DNA from 3 places in the Mesorhizobium sp. B1-1-8 genome. Region 2 is predicted to be linked to each of the others. Evidence: predicted binding sites of a transcription regulator. Region 2 holds the regulator's gene; each other region holds the start of a gene.
The links. Region 2 encodes PhoB, which activates phosphate uptake and scavenging genes when phosphate is short. Its sites were predicted from a motif close to TGTCATNNANCTGTCAT; they were not measured.
Positions count from the first base shown of each region.

Region 1 (5,500 bases), 220 kb from region 2:
GGCGGCAGGCCCAAAGGCGCCGCCTTTTTCGGTTGCGCGGCTCATACAAGGTTTTTCGCAATTGCGAAAGAGGAGGCCGCGCCCCAAATACATAGTCACTGATTCTTAAATGTCTTGGTGTGAAATGATTCTGTTAACCAAGGCGGAACCTTTTCGAGGGCCGGGCAGTTCGATGTTCATGACCGATCATACCATCAGATTGCGTCCGGTTTTGGCGTGGGCAGCGCTTGCCGTCGTCCTGGCGGCCGGTGCCGCGCAGTCGGCTGCCGTGCTGCGGGAGGCCAACCCTGCACGCGCCGATAACGCCCAAACGGCCGAACAGCTGTTCGCCGACGCCCCTGACGGCGTCGACCCGGTCGTCACCGGCCCGGTCAGCGCCGCCTTCAAGCAGCGGCAGAAGGATGCCGGCTGCGAGACGGCCGTCTGGCCGAACGTTCCAAGGGCCTGCTATCCGGATTGACCGTCGCGGCAGCAATGCCACAAAGGTAGAGTTCCGGCACACGCCCCTCCGGCCTGTCGGCCAGAGGGGGTGCTGTCCCGCCAGCAATCATAATTTAAGCCGACCGCACCGGGTCGAGCGTTACCTTGTAAAGTTCGTTGTCGTCGCGATCCATCAGCCGCACGGTCAGCTGTTCCGTGGTGCCGGAAATGTCGACCAGGCCGAAGAACTGCAGCCCGGCTGACGGCGGCAGGTTTTGGCCCTGTTCGGCGGTCGGCGCCTTGATGAACTTCAGCTCCGGGCCGAAGGTCATGTCGAGCTCGTTCGGGCCGAACGTGCCGGCATGAATCGGGCCGGAGACGAACTCCCAGAACGGGTTGAAGTCCTGGAACTGCGCCTTGTCGGGATTGTAGTAATGCGCCGCCGTGTAGTGCACATCGGCGGTGAGCCAGACCGTGTTGGTGACGCCGGCATTCTTGATGAAGCGCAGCACGTCGGCGAATTCCAACTCGCGGCCCTTCGGAGCGCCATTGTCATGATTGCTGACGGCTTCGAAGCCAACCTTCTTTGCCGCATCGTCCCAGACGACCAGGCTAAGCGGCATGTCGGCGGCGATAATCTTCCAGGTCGCCTTGGAGTTTGCCAGTTCCCGCTTCAGCCACTTGCTCTGCTCCTCGCCGATCATACGCGACTTCGGCGTCAGGGTCTCTTCCAGGTCGGGGCCGTTCGGGCCACGGTAGGAACGCATGTCGAGGAAGAACACGTCGAGCAGCGGCCCATGCGAGATCTTGCGGTAGACGCGGCCCGGCTCCGACGGCTCGTAGCGGATGGTCGTCATCTCGTGGAAGGCGCGCGCCGCGCGGGCCGCCAGCACATGGATGGATTTTTCCTTGTAGCGATCGTCGGCGGTGAGATTCTTCGAATCCGACCAGTTGTTCAGCACCTCGTGATCGTCCCACTGGTAGAAGGTCGGGCAGATGGCGCTGAGCTCCAGCACGTTCTTGTCCATCATGTTGTACTTCCACTGGTCGCGGTATTCGTCCAGCGTCTCGGCCACCTTGCGCTTGCCGTCGATGAGAACGACGTTCTTCCACTTGCCGCCGCCGGGCAGGTCGACCTCGTCCTTCATCGCGCCGTCGGCATATATGGTGTCGCCCGAATGCAGGAAGAAATCGGGCGTATGCTTGGCGATCGTCGAATAGGTCTTCATGCCGGTCTCGTCGATGCCCCAGCCCTGGCCGGCAGTGTCGCCCGACCAGGCGAAGCGCACGTCGCGCTTGGATGACGGCGCGGTGCGGAAGCGGCCGACGATCGGCTCGGAGACGGCGTTGATGTCGGACAGATCAGCCGCCGTCATGCGGTAGAAGATGTCCTGATCGGAAGCGAGGTCGGTGAGCAGGCGCTTGACGGTATAGTCGCTGGCCGGCGAGGTATCGAGCGGCGCAAGCCTGGTCGCGTCGGCGAAGCTCTCCGTCGTCGACACTTCATACATCACCCGCGCCGGACGGTCCGTGCGCGTCCACACCATGCCGGAGGTGGCATCCACGTCGCCGGACTGGACGCCGTGGGTAAAGACCGGCCGCTGGCTGGCGCGAGAGTAATAGGGCAACGCCAGACCGGAGGCGCCGAGGAGACCGGCAGCACTTGCGGAAGTGACAAAGGCGCGGCGGGTCAATGAGAGCTTGTTCATGGCTTTCTCCTGAATGGCTTTGAACGTCGCCGCCAAAGTCTGGCGTCAATGTTTCAGGTACATTTCGGAACCATGAAGTTTTGATAACAGTGGACAGCCTGGGAATCTCCCCCCTCGAGGGGGAGATGTCGCCGAAGGCGACAGAGGGGGTCGCCTCGCATGGAGCGCCAACCTCGTCCTTCGTCCTTCATCCGCCGTAAAGGTCGAGCCCGGTCGGACCGACCCCCTCTGGCCGCTTCGCGGCCATCTCCCCTCGAGGGGGGGAGATCGGCGCCTCAAGCCGTCTGCGGCTCCGGATCGAAAGCCGGCCTGCTGGTGTTGATCAGCAGCGAGATACAGGCCGCGGCAATGCCCGTCATGCCGGCGATCAGGAACGCCAGCTCGTAATTGCCCTGCAACTCGCGCATGGTGCCGCCGAAGGCCGCGGCTGCCGCCGCGCCGACCTGATGGCCGGCGACAATCCAGCCGAAGACGATCGGCCCGCTGCGGTCGCCGAAGGCCTCGTTGGCAAGCCGCAGAGTCGGCGGCACGGTGGCGATCCAGTCGAGGCCGTAGAGCACGGCGAAGATGATCAGGCTCGTCGCCGAGAAGCCGGAATAGGGCAGATAGATCAACGACAGGCCGCGAATGCCGTAATAGACGCCGAGCAGCTTGCGCGGATCGAAGCGGTCGGTGAGCCAGCCCGACAGCGTCGTGCCGATCAGGTCGAAAATGCCCATCATCGACAACAGGCCGGCTGCCTGCACCTCGCCGATGCCCATGTCGCCGCAAAACGAGATCAGATGCGTGCCGACCAGGCCGTTGGTGGTGAAGCCGCAGATGAAGAAGGTGGCGAACAGATACCAGAACACCCTTGTGCCGGCGGCACGGCGCAGCGTGTTCAGCGTATGGGCCAGGAAATTGCCCTGCGAGGCAGGCGACACAGGCGGCACGTCGTCGACATCGGCGCCGTAGCGCACCTGTCCGATCGAGGCCGGCCGCTCGGGTACCAGCAGATAGACGAAGGGCACCAAAGCAGCGGTGGCGACGGCGACGGCGATCGCCACCGGCTTCCAGCCGCCGCTCTGCGCCAGCGCAGCGATCACCGGCAGGAACACCAGCATGCCGGTGGCGCTGGAGGCCGACATCAGGCCCATCATCAGGCCGCGATTGGTCTTGAACCAACGGTTGACGATTGTGGCGCCGAGCACGCTCGCCACCGCGCCGGAGCCGATGCCGGAAAAGACGCCCCAGGTGATGAACAGATGCCAGGGCTCGGTCATCAACAGGCTGAGCGCGGTCGATCCCGACATCACCAGCAGCGCGCCGAGCAGCGTGCGGCGCAGGCCGATGCGCTCCATCAGCGCTGCCGCGAACGGCCCTGTCAGACCGTAGAGCAGGATGCCGATGCTCGCGGCCCAGGACGTCACGTCACGATGCCAGCCGAAGCTATCCTCCAGCGGCACCATCATCACCGAGGGGGCGGAGCGAAGCCCGGCTGCGACCAGCAGGCAGAAGAAAATGACGGCAACGACGACGAAGGCGTAGCGCTGGCCAAACGGGCGGGACTGAGCTATCATGTTACTGACCGGTACGTTGCAATTGGATGAGGCCATACATACGTACCGGTCAGTAACATTGTCAAGCGAGTTGTTGCATGTCATCCGACAATAAAATTGAAGCGTCGATCAGCGAGCCGCGTGCCGCGGCAGTGCCCAAGGCCGCCGACAAGATCCTCGATGTGGCGTTTGACCTTTTTTATCGCGAAGGCATCAGGGCGATCGGCGTCGACGAGATCGTCAGGCGCGCCGGCGTAACCAAGCCGAGCCTTTATCGCAGCTTCCCGTCCAAGGACGAACTCGCCGCCTCCTATCTGCGCAAATACGACCTCGAATTCTGGGAGCGCTTCGACGAAGCGGTCGAGGCACACCCCGGCGATCCGCGCGCGCAGATCATCGCTTTCCTCACCCGTGTCGGCAAACGCACGCAGAAGCCGGACTACCGCGGCTGCGGCATGACCAATGCCGCGGTCGAATATCCCGAGCACGGGCATCCGGCGCGCATCGTCAGCGAGAACAACAAGCAGGAACTCCGGCGCCGCCTGCGCGCGATGGCCAAGGCGATGGGGGCGTCCGACGCCGACACGCTCGGCGATGGGCTGCTGCTGCTTATCGAAGGCGCCTATATCAGCGGCCAGCTGTTCGGCGCCGGCGGACCGGCGGCGTCGGTGGCCCGCAATGCTGACCTGCTGATAGAAGCCAGCTTGAAGAAATAGACCTTGTAATCCACTCCAGCAACAAGCATTACTACGGTCGTGCCTGTAACTATTGCAAATTGACGGTAACGATTTGAACTTTGCTCGCACGCTCTCGGACGACCTCCAAAAGATGTTCCTGATCCACTATATGAGGCAGGGATACCAAGGGTTTATCAGCGAGCAGGAAAAGAGAGACGTTTTCACAGTTCTCGACCTGAATGAGTACACCGTCAAAGAGGCCGTGCTGCGCAGAGTGCTTTTCCTGTTTCTGATCTCGTCGGTTGGGATGTACTTCATCGCCAAGGCACATGGCATCAGCCCAACAGCAAGCATTCTGACCGCGTCAACATGCACGGTCGCTTTGGTCTTTTTATATCTGAGTATTTTTGTTCCCGTAGTCCTGTTCGCGGTCTTTGTATCACTGCTCGCAATCTGTTGGATGAACGACCAAACGTTCACCGCATCCGCTTTGTTTTCCACGTTGTACGCCCTGTATTTTTTTGCGAGGCTGAGAGCGCGATAGCGAAATCGGGCAAACAGGGATGTACTCGTCATGCGTGCCGTTCTGATCCCGCTTGCCCTCGCCGGGCTCTGCCATGAAGCCCATGCCGGCGATATTTCCAGCGCCTACACCGATCTCGACTGGAAGAAGGACTGCGTAACCTACGCGCAGGCGCAAGAAGGCGAAGGTGACTGGGCCAATCTCGCCTGCTCCGGCTATCGGGGCTATCCAGTGCTGATCGGCTACGACGATGCGCGCGAATCCGTCTATTACGGCTTTCCCTCCGACGACATGACCGCCGTCTGGGAGAGTTTCTCCGGCCTCAACACCGCGGGTCCGAGGGTCGAATGGCGCATCGAAACCAATGGCGACAAGGCCATCCCCTTCGCCGTCATTCATCGCCGCTCGGTGAGCAATCCCGATGACGAGAACAAGCCGACCGAGGTGCTCGTCGTCGCCAAGGTGGCGCAGCCGGAACAGCACGAAGGCTGCACCGTCGGCCTGGTGCTCGCCACCGGCAACGCTCAGGCCAACGACCAGGCGCGCAAGCTCGCCAACGAGAAGGCGAAGACTTTCGCCTGCGGCAAGGACAAGCGCAAAGTGATCGGCAAGGTGCCAGATTTTGGCCGGGTG
Region 1 covers NZ_CP083956.1:1,090,147-1,095,646, forward strand. Annotated here, with positions in the region: gene FJ974_RS05320 (hypothetical protein) at 179-460, shown strand; gene FJ974_RS05325 (alkaline phosphatase D family protein) at 555-2,129, opposite strand; gene FJ974_RS05330 (MFS transporter) at 2,405-3,688, opposite strand; gene FJ974_RS05335 (TetR/AcrR family transcriptional regulator) at 3,766-4,383, shown strand; gene FJ974_RS05340 (hypothetical protein) at 4,496-4,888, shown strand; gene FJ974_RS05345 (hypothetical protein) at 4,919-5,500, shown strand, end outside.
Region 1: the regulator PhoB is predicted to act here: its motif matches at 2,202-2,218, upstream of FJ974_RS05325 (alkaline phosphatase D family protein).

Region 2 (5,500 bases):
GAGCTGATGGTGCGGCCGATGGGGCACTTCTCGGCAATCGCCGGCGCCGTCGCGCTGGCCATCCTGGTCATCCCGGTTGTTGTGCGCACCACCGAGGACATGCTGAATTTGGTGCCGAACGCCTTGCGCGAAGCCGGCACCGCGATCGGCGCGCCGCGCTGGGTCGTCATCCGTTCGGTTGCCTATCGCGCCGCACTTTCCGGCATCGTCACCGGCATATTGCTGGCGATCGCCCGCATCTCCGGCGAGACGGCGCCGCTGCTCTTCACGGCGCTCAACAACCAGTTCTGGTCGAGCAACCTCAACGCGCCAATGGCCAGCCTGCCGGTGACCATCTTCCAGTTCGCTCTCAGCCCCTATGAAGAATGGCAGCAACTGGCGTGGACCGGCGCACTCATAATCACCCTTACGGTTCTTGGGCTGAGCATCTTCGCCCGCAGCCTTACCGGACGCAGAGAGGACAGATGAAACCGATGTTGTCCACCGATTTGAACGTAGCCGACACGACCGTCGAGAAAGCCAAGATCGAGGTCAAGAACCTCAACTTCTATTACGGCCAGTCAAAGGCGCTGAAGGACATCAGCCTGTCCTTGCCGGAGCGCAGCGTCACCGCCTTCATCGGCCCGTCGGGCTGCGGAAAGTCGACGCTGCTGCGCGTCTTCAACCGCATCTACGAGCTCTACCCGAAGCAGACCGCCGACGGCCAGGTACTGCTCGACGGCAAAAACATCCTCGACCGCTCGCAGGACCTCAACCTGCTCAGGACCAAGATCGGCATGGTGTTCCAGAAGCCGACGCCGTTCCCGATGTCGATCTACGAGAACATCGCCTTCGGCGTCAGGCTCTATGAGAAGATCAGCAAGGCCGAAATGGACGGCCGCGTCGAGCAGGCGCTGAAACGCGCAGCGCTTTGGACCGAGGTCAAGGACAAGCTCAACGCCAGCGGCCTCAGCCTCTCGGGCGGCCAGCAGCAGCGCCTCTGCATCGCCCGCACCGTGGCGGTGAAGCCCGAGGTCATCCTGCTCGACGAGCCGGCCTCGGCGCTCGATCCGCTGTCGACCGCCAAGATCGAGGAACTGATCGACGAGTTGCAGGCCGACTACACGATCGTCATCGTCACCCACAACATGCAGCAGGCGGCGCGCGTGTCGCGGCAGACGGCGTTCATGTATCTTGGCGAACTGGTCGAGTTCGACCGGACGGAGAAGATCTTCACCTCGCCTCGCGAGAAGCGCACGCAGGACTACATCACCGGCCGCTTCGGCTGAGTTCACACGAGGACATAAATCATGGCCGAACATACTGTCGCTTCCTTCGACGAGGATCTCGGGCAGATCAGCCGGCTCATCCGTGACATGGGCGATCTTGCCGCGTCCATGGTCGGCGCCTCGACCAAGGCCCTGCTCAATTCCGACAACGCGCTCGCACAGCGCGTCGTCTCCGACGACGCCATCATGGACGCGCGCCAGCGTGAACTCGACGACCGTGCCATCACGCTCATCGCCAAGCGGCAGCCGATGGCAGACGATCTGCGCCACGTGGTCGGCTCGATCCGCATGGCCGGCGACCTCGAGCGCATCGGCGACCTGGCCAAGAACATCGCCAAGCGCGTCGGCTCGGTCGGCATCAGCGCAGCACCCCGCGATCTTTCGCATTCGATCGACTCGATGGCGCAGATGGTGCTGATCCAGGTCCAGGCCGTCATCCAGGAATATACGGCGGGCGACGCCACGGCACTCGCCACGCTGCGCAATGCCGACGAACGCATCGACGTCAAATACACGTCCGTGTTCCGTGAACTCCTGACCTACATGATGGAGGATCCGCGCAACATCACGGCTTGCACGCATCTTCTGTTTTGCGCCAAGAACCTGGAGCGCATCGGCGACCATGTCACCAACATCGCCGAGAACGCCTATTATGTGTTGACCGGCACGCAATTGCCCGCGAACCGTCCGAAGCAGGACGAGACCGCGATGTCGACACCGGCCACCTGACAACAAGGGTAACCTGCCGATGATCGCGCCGCGCATCATGGTGGTGGAGGACGAGGAGCCGCTGGGCGTGCTGCTCCGCTACAACCTCGAATCCGAAGGCTATCAGGTCGAGGTGGTGACACGAGGCGACGAAGCCGAGATCCGCCTGCAGGAGAACGTGCCCGACCTTTTGGTGCTCGACTGGATGGTGCCGGCGGTTTCCGGCATCGAGCTTTGCCGCCGCCTCAGGATGCGTCCCGAGACCGAGCGGCTGCCGATCATCATGCTGACCGCGCGGGGTGAAGAAAGCGACCGGGTGCGCGGCCTCTCGACCGGCGCCGACGACTATCTGGTCAAGCCGTTCTCGACGCCGGAATTCATGGCGCGGATCAAGGCGCTGCTGCGCCGCGCCAAGCCGGAAGTGCTGTCCAGCGTGCTCAAGGTGGGCGATATCGTGCTCGACCGCGAGTCGCACCGCGTCTACCGCAAGAAGAGCGAGATCCGGCTCGGGCCGACCGAGTTCCGGCTGCTCGAGTTCATGATGCGGCATCCCGGCCGGGTGTTCTCGCGCAGCCAGTTGCTCGACAATGTCTGGGGCGAGACGATCTATATCGACGAGCGCACGGTGGACGTGCATGTCGGGCGCCTGCGCAAGGCGGTCAACAACGGCCGCATGCCGGACGTGATCCGCACCATCCGCGGGGCGGGTTACGCGATCCGCGAGGATTGATCAGGCCACGTTCTTGCCTGCCGTGCCAGTTCGCGCCTGCACGCCCGGCGCAAAAATCTCCTGGTCGACGAAGCTCAGCGCACGCATGGCGCAGCCTTCGCGGATCAGCGGCAGTTCGTTCGGCTCGGTGTCGAAGGAGATCGATGTCGAGTGCTGGCCGCCCGCGGTCTGGGCGATCGCCTCGCGCAGCGCCGGCTCGATCAGATCGAAGGCGGCCGCGCTGACGCCGACCATGGCGACAGGTGCGGGATCGATCAGCGCGAACAGGCTGCCGAGGCCGAAGCCCAGCGCCTCGCCCGCCCGCCGATAGGCCTCGCGCTCCGGGCCGTCCTGCAGCCTCGCCTTTGCTGCGAGCGCCCGCATGTCGGCATCGCCGACATCGACCGGTTCGGCGTCCTCGCTCATCTTCATGGCGCTGCGCCAGATGGCGTAGTTGCCGGCATAGGCCTCGACGCAGCCGCGCCGCCCGCAGCGGCAGAGCGCGCCGCCCGGCCGATGGATCATATGGCCGAACTCGCCGCCCGAGGAATGCGTGCCGGTGAAAAGCTCGCCCTTCAGCACCAGGCCCATGCCGATGCCGTGCGACAACAGGATGGCGATGAAATTGTCGCGGTAGCGGTCGGGATCGCGCCATTGCAGCGCCACCGCCATCATGTTGCAGTCATTCTCCATGGTGGCCGGAATGCCGAATTCCTTCTCCAGAATGTCGGCAAAAGGGATGTCGGTCAGTGGCGTGATCGGCGACCACAGCATGGCGCGGGCATGGGAATCGGTGATGCCCTGGATGCCCATTGCGATGCGGGCGACGCTGCCGATGTCGAGGTCCGGGTCCTCCAGCCGGCGCCGGACTATGCCAACGCATTCGCCGATCAACGCGTCGCGCGATATCGTCAGCGTGTCGAGGCGCCGCTGCTCCTCGGCGACGACCTGGCCCGTATAGTCGATGACGGCGACCGAGAGGAAATTCAGCGACAGCACCACGGTCACTACCGCGGCGGCTTCCGGATTGAGGGCAAGGCCGACCTGAGGCCGCCCGCGCTTCAGCGAAGCGGTCTCGCTGGACTTGCTCTCGGCAAGAATGCCTTCCTGGATCAGGTCGGCGGAGATTGCCGAAATGGTCGAGTGGCTCAGCCCCGTGGTGGCGGCGATCTCCGTCCGCGACGGCTGGCCGACCCGGCGCACGGCCGAAATCACCATGCCGCGGTTGCGCCGGCGCAGATCGTCGTGGCGGATTCCGACCGACATGGCTTCGCATTTCCTCCCGGTCATCGCGGCCTTGTGATGATGCATGGGCCGTCGGCGATGCGCCAGCGGTTCAGTTTTGTTGGAAAACCGCCGAACCGCAGTAGTTTTTTGTTTTTGCTCCAGGATAGTGGCAGAAGCCAGTAGAGCTGTCATTATTTATTGCGGCACTCGAAAAAAGTTTCGAGCCGATCAGAAACCATCAGAATCGCAGTTGACAGGGCTATTGCCCCGGGTCAGTATTTTTTTTGAGGCTCGAAAAAAGCCTCTGTGCCGGCCTACGGGCCAGTCTGGTCGCGCCGCACAGGGCGCAGGGAGGAATATCATGAAGAAATTCGCAGCCGCCATACTGGCGGGTGTTGCCATGTCGCTGACGTTGGCGTCGGTCGCCGAGGCGAAGGACAAGGTGATCGGCGTTTCGTGGTCGAACTTCCAGGAAGAGCGCTGGAAGACGGATGAAGCGGCGATGAAGGCGGCCATCGAGGCCGCCGGCGACAAGTATATTTCCGCCGACGCGCAGTCCAATCCGGGCAAGCAGCTGACCGACGTCGAAAGCCTGATCTCGCAGGGCGCCAATGCGCTGATCATCCTGGCACAGGATGCCTCGGCAATCGGCCCGGCGGTGCAGAAGGCGCTCGACGAGGGCATCCCGGTGGTCGGCTATGATCGCCTGATCGAAAACAAGGATGTGTTCTACCTGACCTTCGACAACAAGGAAGTCGGACGCATGCAGGCCCGCGAGGTGTTCAAGGTCAAGCCGGAAGGCAACTACGTCTTCATCAAGGGCTCGGGCGCCGATCCGAACGCCGATTTCCTGTTCGCGGGCTCGATGGAAGTGCTGAAGGCGGCAATGGACAGCGGCAAGATCAAGAATGTCGGCGAGGCCTATACCGACGGCTGGCTGCCGGCCAATGCGCAGAAGAACATGGAGCAGTTCCTGACCGCCAACGACAACAAGGTCGACGCGGTGGTGGCGGCCAATGACGGCACCGCCGGCGGCGTTGTCGCGGCGCTGACGGCACAGGGTCTTGCCGGCACGGTGCCGGTGTCGGGCCAGGACGGCGACCACGCGGCGCTGAACCGCATCGCGCTCGGCACCCAGACCGTGTCGGTGTGGAAGGATGCGCGCGAGCTCGGCAAGAACGCCGCCGAGATCGCCTCGCAGCTCGCCGACGGCAAGAAGATGGCCGACATCGCCGGCGCCAAGGACTTCACGACGCCCGGCGGCAACACCGTCAAGTCGCTGTTCCTGACCCCGGTCGCCATCACCAAGGACAACCTCAACGTCGTCATCGACGCCGGCTGGATCAAGAAGGACGAGGTCTGCGCGGGCGTTGCCGCCGGCAGCGTCGCCGTCTGCAACTAAGTCGGTTAATCCCGATCGATCTCGACGCCGCGGCCTGAAAACCGCGGCGTTTTCTCAAAAAATTGTATTTCTGCGTACGGCCGATAGCTTCTAGGCTGTGGTCCGGCATCCGCGTCAGACGGCAAGCCGCTGGGAGGAAACCATGACCGATACGACGTCCACCCAGCAGGCCGACACCGCACGTGC
Region 2 covers NZ_CP083956.1:1,306,706-1,312,205, forward strand. Annotated here, with positions in the region: gene pstA (phosphate ABC transporter permease PstA) at 1-468, shown strand, start outside; gene pstB (phosphate ABC transporter ATP-binding protein PstB) at 465-1,268, shown strand; gene phoU (phosphate signaling complex protein PhoU) at 1,290-1,997, shown strand; gene phoB (phosphate regulon transcriptional regulator PhoB) at 2,017-2,706, shown strand; gene FJ974_RS06465 (ROK family protein) at 2,707-3,951, opposite strand; gene xylF (D-xylose ABC transporter substrate-binding protein) at 4,274-5,314, shown strand; gene FJ974_RS06475 (sugar ABC transporter permease) at 5,457-5,500, shown strand, end outside.

Region 3 (5,500 bases), 2.4 Mb from region 2:
ATTGAAGGTGCCGTCGGAGCCGTCGCCGCGTGGAATGACATGGGCGATCTTGCAGGCAAGATCGTCCACCTCGAATTCGGTGACGCGGCGGGCGGCGCTGCGGCCGGAGAGCAGCTCCTTCCAGCTGTGCTCGAAGCCCATGCCGAATGGCGAAAGCAGGCCAAGGCCCGTGACGACGACACGCTTCATCGCAGGTCCTTCCCGATGGTGCCTGCGAAACGCCTCAGGCCGAAGCCTTGTCGATGTACTTGACGGCATCGCCGACGGTCAGGATAGTCTCGGCCGCATCGTCGGGAATCTCGACGCCGAACTCTTCTTCGAACGCCATGACGAGCTCAACCGTATCGAGGCTGTCCGCGCCCAGATCGTCGATGAAGCTCGCCTGCTCCGTCACTTTGTCGGCATCGACGCCGAGATGCTCGATGACGATCTTCTTGACGCGCTCTGCGGTGTCACTCATTTGGGGCATCCTCGTCTTATGTTGTGTTGTCTTCGTTAGCGGGCGGAATGCCGCTAATCAAGCTGAAATATGGTCCTGCGGGAAACGCAACGCCACAGCACCGGTTTTTGCCCGAACCGCCGGGTTGCCGGCCGCATTACACGAAAAAAAGCCGAGGTCCAAGCCGAAATGGCTGTTTTCACAAGCGCTGACCTTGGCGCTCGACCCTGTCCGTCAGATCATCGCCATGCCGCCATTCACGTGAATGGTCTGGCCGGTGACATAGGCCGCCTCGTTGGAAGCCAGATAAGCGACGGCGGACGCGACTTCGGCGCCGGTGCCCATGCGCCGGGTCGGGATCGCCGCCATGATCGCTTCCTTCTGCTTGTCGTTGAGCTTGCCGGTCATGGCCGATTCGATGAAGCCCGGGGCGACACAGTTGACGGTGATGTTGCGGGTGGCGATCTCCTGCGCCAGCGACTTGGAAAAGCCGATCATGCCGGCCTTGGAGGCGCAGTAGTTGGTCTGGCCGGGATTGCCGGTGACGCCGACCACCGAGGTGATGTTGATGATGCGGCCATGGCGGCGGCGCATCATCGGGTGCGTCAGCTCGCGGGTGAGACGGAACACGGCAGAAAGGTTCACCTCGATCACTGAATCCCAGTCTGCGTCCGACATGCGCACGAACAGTCCGTCCTTGGTGATGCCGGCATTGTTGACCAGGATGTCGACGCCTTCGAGATCGGCTTCCGCTTTCTGGCCGAGCGCCTTGACCGCATCGCGGTTGGTCAGATCCGCCGGAAACAGTTTTACGCGCTCGCCCAGCTCGCCGGCGAGCGCCTCGAGCTTCTCGACGCGGGTGCCGTGCAGGCCGACTATAGCGCCCTGGCTGTGCAGCACCCTGGCGATCGCCTCGCCGATGCCCCCCGATGCCCCCGTGACGAGCGCCTTGCGGCCGGTCAGTTCGAACATTTTTTATTCCTCATTTCTCCGGGGCGCCTCGCGAGCGATCACGGTTTCGTATACGTCATATCGTCCAGGTCACGCCAGAAGTCAGTGGATTTCAGGACGGGCCCTTCGCCGCGCCTGATCTGTTCCATAACCTCGGCGGCAGATGATAGTCCTCGAGGTCTTCCAGGCCGCGCGCAATGAAATCGCGAACATATTGAGCTTTGCTGCGACCGGTCGCCGCCAGACAATGGAGGCGCTGTTCGATATCGGCAGAGAGACGGATCGATGTGGGCATGTCGCACCTGTCGATGAGGTTCCGAGTTACCTGCTTAACTCAAAGCAGCCAGCGCCGCCTCGACCTCTGCCGGCGTGCCGACGGCGCCGGTGGCGAGTTCGCGGTTGATGCGCCGCGCCAGGCCCGACAGCACCTTGCCGGCGCCGACCTCGTAGAGCGTCGTAATGCCGTTCTGGCCCAACCATTCAATCGTCTCGCGCCAGCGCACCCTGGCGATCACCTGCTCCACCAGGCGACGGGCGATCTCGTCCGGGTCGCTGGTCGGAGTGACGGTGACGTTGGAGACGATGGAAACGACCGGAGCGCTTTTCGCCACGCCGGCCAGAGCCTCGCGCATGATGTCTGCGGCCGGCGTCATCAGCGCCGAATGGAAGGGCGCCGAGACCTGCAGCATCAGTGCCCGCTTGGCGCCCTTTTCGGTGCACAGCTTTGCCGCCAGCTCGACGGCCGCCTTGGCGCCGGAAATGACCAGCTGGCCGCCGCCATTGTCGTTGGCGATCTGGCAAACCGATCCTTTGGCGGCCTCGGCGCAGGCGGCTTCGACATCGGCCTGCTCCAGCCCGATGATTGCGGCCATGGCGCCCTCGCCCGCCGGCACGGCAGCCTGCATGGCATTGCCGCGGATGCGCAGCAGCCGCGCGGCATCGCCGACCGAGATGAAGCCGGCCGCCGCAAGCGCCGAATATTCGCCCAGCGAATGCCCGGCGACGTAGGCCACCTTGTCTTTCAGCGAAAACCCGCGCGATTCCAGCGCCCTGAGCGCCGCCAGAGACACCGCCATCAGCGCCGGCTGGGCGTTGGCGGTCAAGGTGAGCGTCTCTTCCGGACCCTCCCAGATCAGCTTCGACAGCTTTTCGCCAAGTGCGGCGTCGACTTCCTCGAACACCTCGCGCGCCTCAGGGAACGCATCCGCAAGGTCCTTGCCCATGCCGACGGACTGACTGCCCTGTCCCGGAAAGGTGAATGCGACGGCCATTGGGGATCTCTCCAGAGGCTGGTTTTCTCCTGCCTGTGACGCAAGGCGGACCGCCAAGTCAACCCCGCGGGCAGGGATTCAGGCCTCGATTCGGCACGAAATCGCGGTGAGAGTCCCTATTCCAAAAGACTTTTTGCCCGATCACACCTGATGAAAACCGCTCACGAATCGTTTGCTGGCTCTTCTTATTTCCGCCACAGGCGCTAGCTTCGCGTGACGTTTCGATGACAGAACCGTGACGTCAATTGGCAAAGTGTTGCGCGGGACTGGGGAAGTGACGTGGCAAGGATCAGGAAAGGCGCGGCCAAGCCCGTGCCGCAGTTCTTGGAAGACGATCCGTCCACCGGCTATCTGCCGGGACGAAGATGGCCGATCGTCCGCTACGCGCTCGCCACCCTGCTTGCCTCGGTGCTTTTGGTGTTCGCCATCGAATGGATCGTGCGCGGCGATTTCCTCGGCACGGTCGATTTCTTCCTGCAACCGTTCAAGCCGGGCTGGACCACCATCGTCGTCTTCGCCCTGGTGCTGGTGGGCTTGGACGCCATGCTCGGCCGCAGCCATCAGGGCCTGATGATCGTGGCGCCTCTGACGCTGGCGCTGGCCTTTGTCGGCCACCAGAAATCGCACTATCTCGGCGATCCGCTCTATCCGACCGATTTCCTCTATGCACGCCAGATCATGGCGCTAATGCCGCTCCTGGTGCGCGAGCGGCCGTGGACCGCCGCGCTGCTTGTGGCAGGGATCGTCGCCGGCCTGACGTTGCTCGTCTGTGGCTGGCGGCTGTGGCGCCGCCGGGTGCCGGTCCTTAGCCGCAAGGGGCGGCTGGCGCGGCTGATGCTGACGGTGCCGTTGCTCGCCTTCTTCGTCTCGATCATGGACTACGCCACTTTCTCGTGGACGCGCGACCGGCTGCAGATCATCCCGATGATGTGGGACCAGAAGGAGAACTACGCCTCCAACGGTTTTGCGCTGGCTTTCGCGCTCAACGTGCCGATGGCGCATGTCGCGGCGCCGCCGGGCTATTCCGAAAAGACGATGGATGGCATCAAGCGGCCCGGGGTGACGGCCTCGGTGCCCAACGAGAAGCCCGACATCATTGTCGTGATGAGCGAATCCTTCTGGGATCCGACCGAATTGCCCGGCGTCACCATCAAGCCCGATCCGATCCCGACGGTGCGGGGGCTGCGCTCGGGCTCGATGTTCTCGCCGGAATTCGGCGGCATGACCGCCAATATCGAGTTCGAGGCACTGACCGGCTTCTCCAACGCCTTCCTGCCTGCGGGCTCGATCCCCTACCAGCAATATGTGCGCACGCAGACGCCGTCGCTGGCGACCTTCCTGAAGAGCCAGGGCTACAAGGCGCACGCCATCCATCCGGGCACCAACTGGTTCTGGAATCGCGGCGCCGTCTATGCCGATTTCGGTTTCAACGACTTCAAATCCGAAGAGACGCTGCCGCCGATGCAAAAGCGGGGGCCGCTGGCTTCCGACGCGGCGATGACCGACGAGATCATCCGCGAGGCCGATGGCAGCGCGGGCCCGGTGTTTCTGTTCGCCGTCAGCCTGCAAAACCACGGCCCCTACGAACCCTATCGCTATGACAACCCGACCCACACGGTCGACGCGCCGATCAGCTCCTGGGCCCGGGAATCGCTGCTCTCCTACGCCGAGGGTTCGGCCGATGCCGATCGCGGCCTCGAGCGGCTGATCGACTGGGCAAAGAAGCGCGAGCGGCCGACCATCGTCGCCTTCTTCGGCGACCATCTGCCGCCGCTCGGGCCGGTCTACGTCGAGACCGGCTTTCTCAAGGATAATGTGGCGCCACGCCGGGAGCCGACGCCCGAGGCGGCGCTCGATCATCACGACACGCCGCTGATCATCTGGTCGAACCGCTCCGGCCCGGTCGAGCATCTGGGCTCGATAAGCCCGAGTTTCCTGCCCTACCACATCCTCACCACAGCGGGGATCACGCATCCATATTATACCGGCTTCCTCGGCGCATTGCGCGAGCACTACCGGGTGGTCGACCGCAACCTTCTGCTTTCGCCCTCCGGCGAGGCGACGCCCGATTGGGCGAGGCAGAAGCAGGTCGATCCGCAGATCAACGACTTCCGGCTGATCCAATACGACATGATGTTCGGCAAACGCCACGTAGCACCGGACTTCTTCCCGGAGACGGTGAACAGGCCGGTCGCGCATACGAGCTGAGTGGACAGCGGCGCGTGGCTGAGTCCGGGGCCGGGCGCGAATTTGTGGCCTTACGTTTCGGCTGCGCCACCTTGGACCCGGCCATCGCGCCATCTGTGCTTGCCTTCCCGGGGAATTGCTGTTAGACGCCCGCAATCTGCCGGTCCTTGCTGGGGGCTGAACGGAGGGCCGTGACCTTTAAGGCCGCGTTGTGAAGCCAGAAGTGCTTCCGTCTCCCGTGTCTCCGCTCTCGACCGTCTCGTGATGCTCCTTTCTTCTCCGCCTTTCAGGCGGGTCGGACAAGTTGCAGAGGCTTAGCCGCGAGGGCCGGTGTGAGAGAAACGAAGAAAGGCACAAAGACATAATGGCTCTTTACGAACATGTGTTTCTTGCCCGGCAGGACCTGTCGCAGCAGCAGGTCGATGCGCTTGTCGAACAGTACAAGGGCGTCATCTCCGCCAATGGCGGATCGGTCAGCCGGATCGAGAACTGGGGACTGAAGTCCCTCACCTACCGGGTCAAGAAGAACCGGAAGGCTTACTACACGCTGATGGACATCAACTGCCCGCCGGCCGCGCTCAACGAAATGGAGCGCCAGATGGGCCTGTCGGAAGACGTCCTTCGCTTCCTGACCATCAAGGTCGAGGCGCAT
Region 3 covers NZ_CP083956.1:4,641,905-4,647,404, forward strand. Annotated here, with positions in the region: gene fabF (beta-ketoacyl-ACP synthase II) at 1-189, opposite strand, end outside; gene FJ974_RS22925 (acyl carrier protein) at 224-460, opposite strand; gene fabG (3-oxoacyl-[acyl-carrier-protein] reductase) at 674-1,411, opposite strand; gene fabD (ACP S-malonyltransferase) at 1,720-2,661, opposite strand; gene FJ974_RS22945 (LTA synthase family protein) at 2,941-4,869, shown strand; gene rpsF (30S ribosomal protein S6) at 5,213-5,500, shown strand, end outside.
Region 3: the regulator PhoB is predicted to act here: its motif matches at 2,875-2,891, upstream of FJ974_RS22945 (LTA synthase family protein).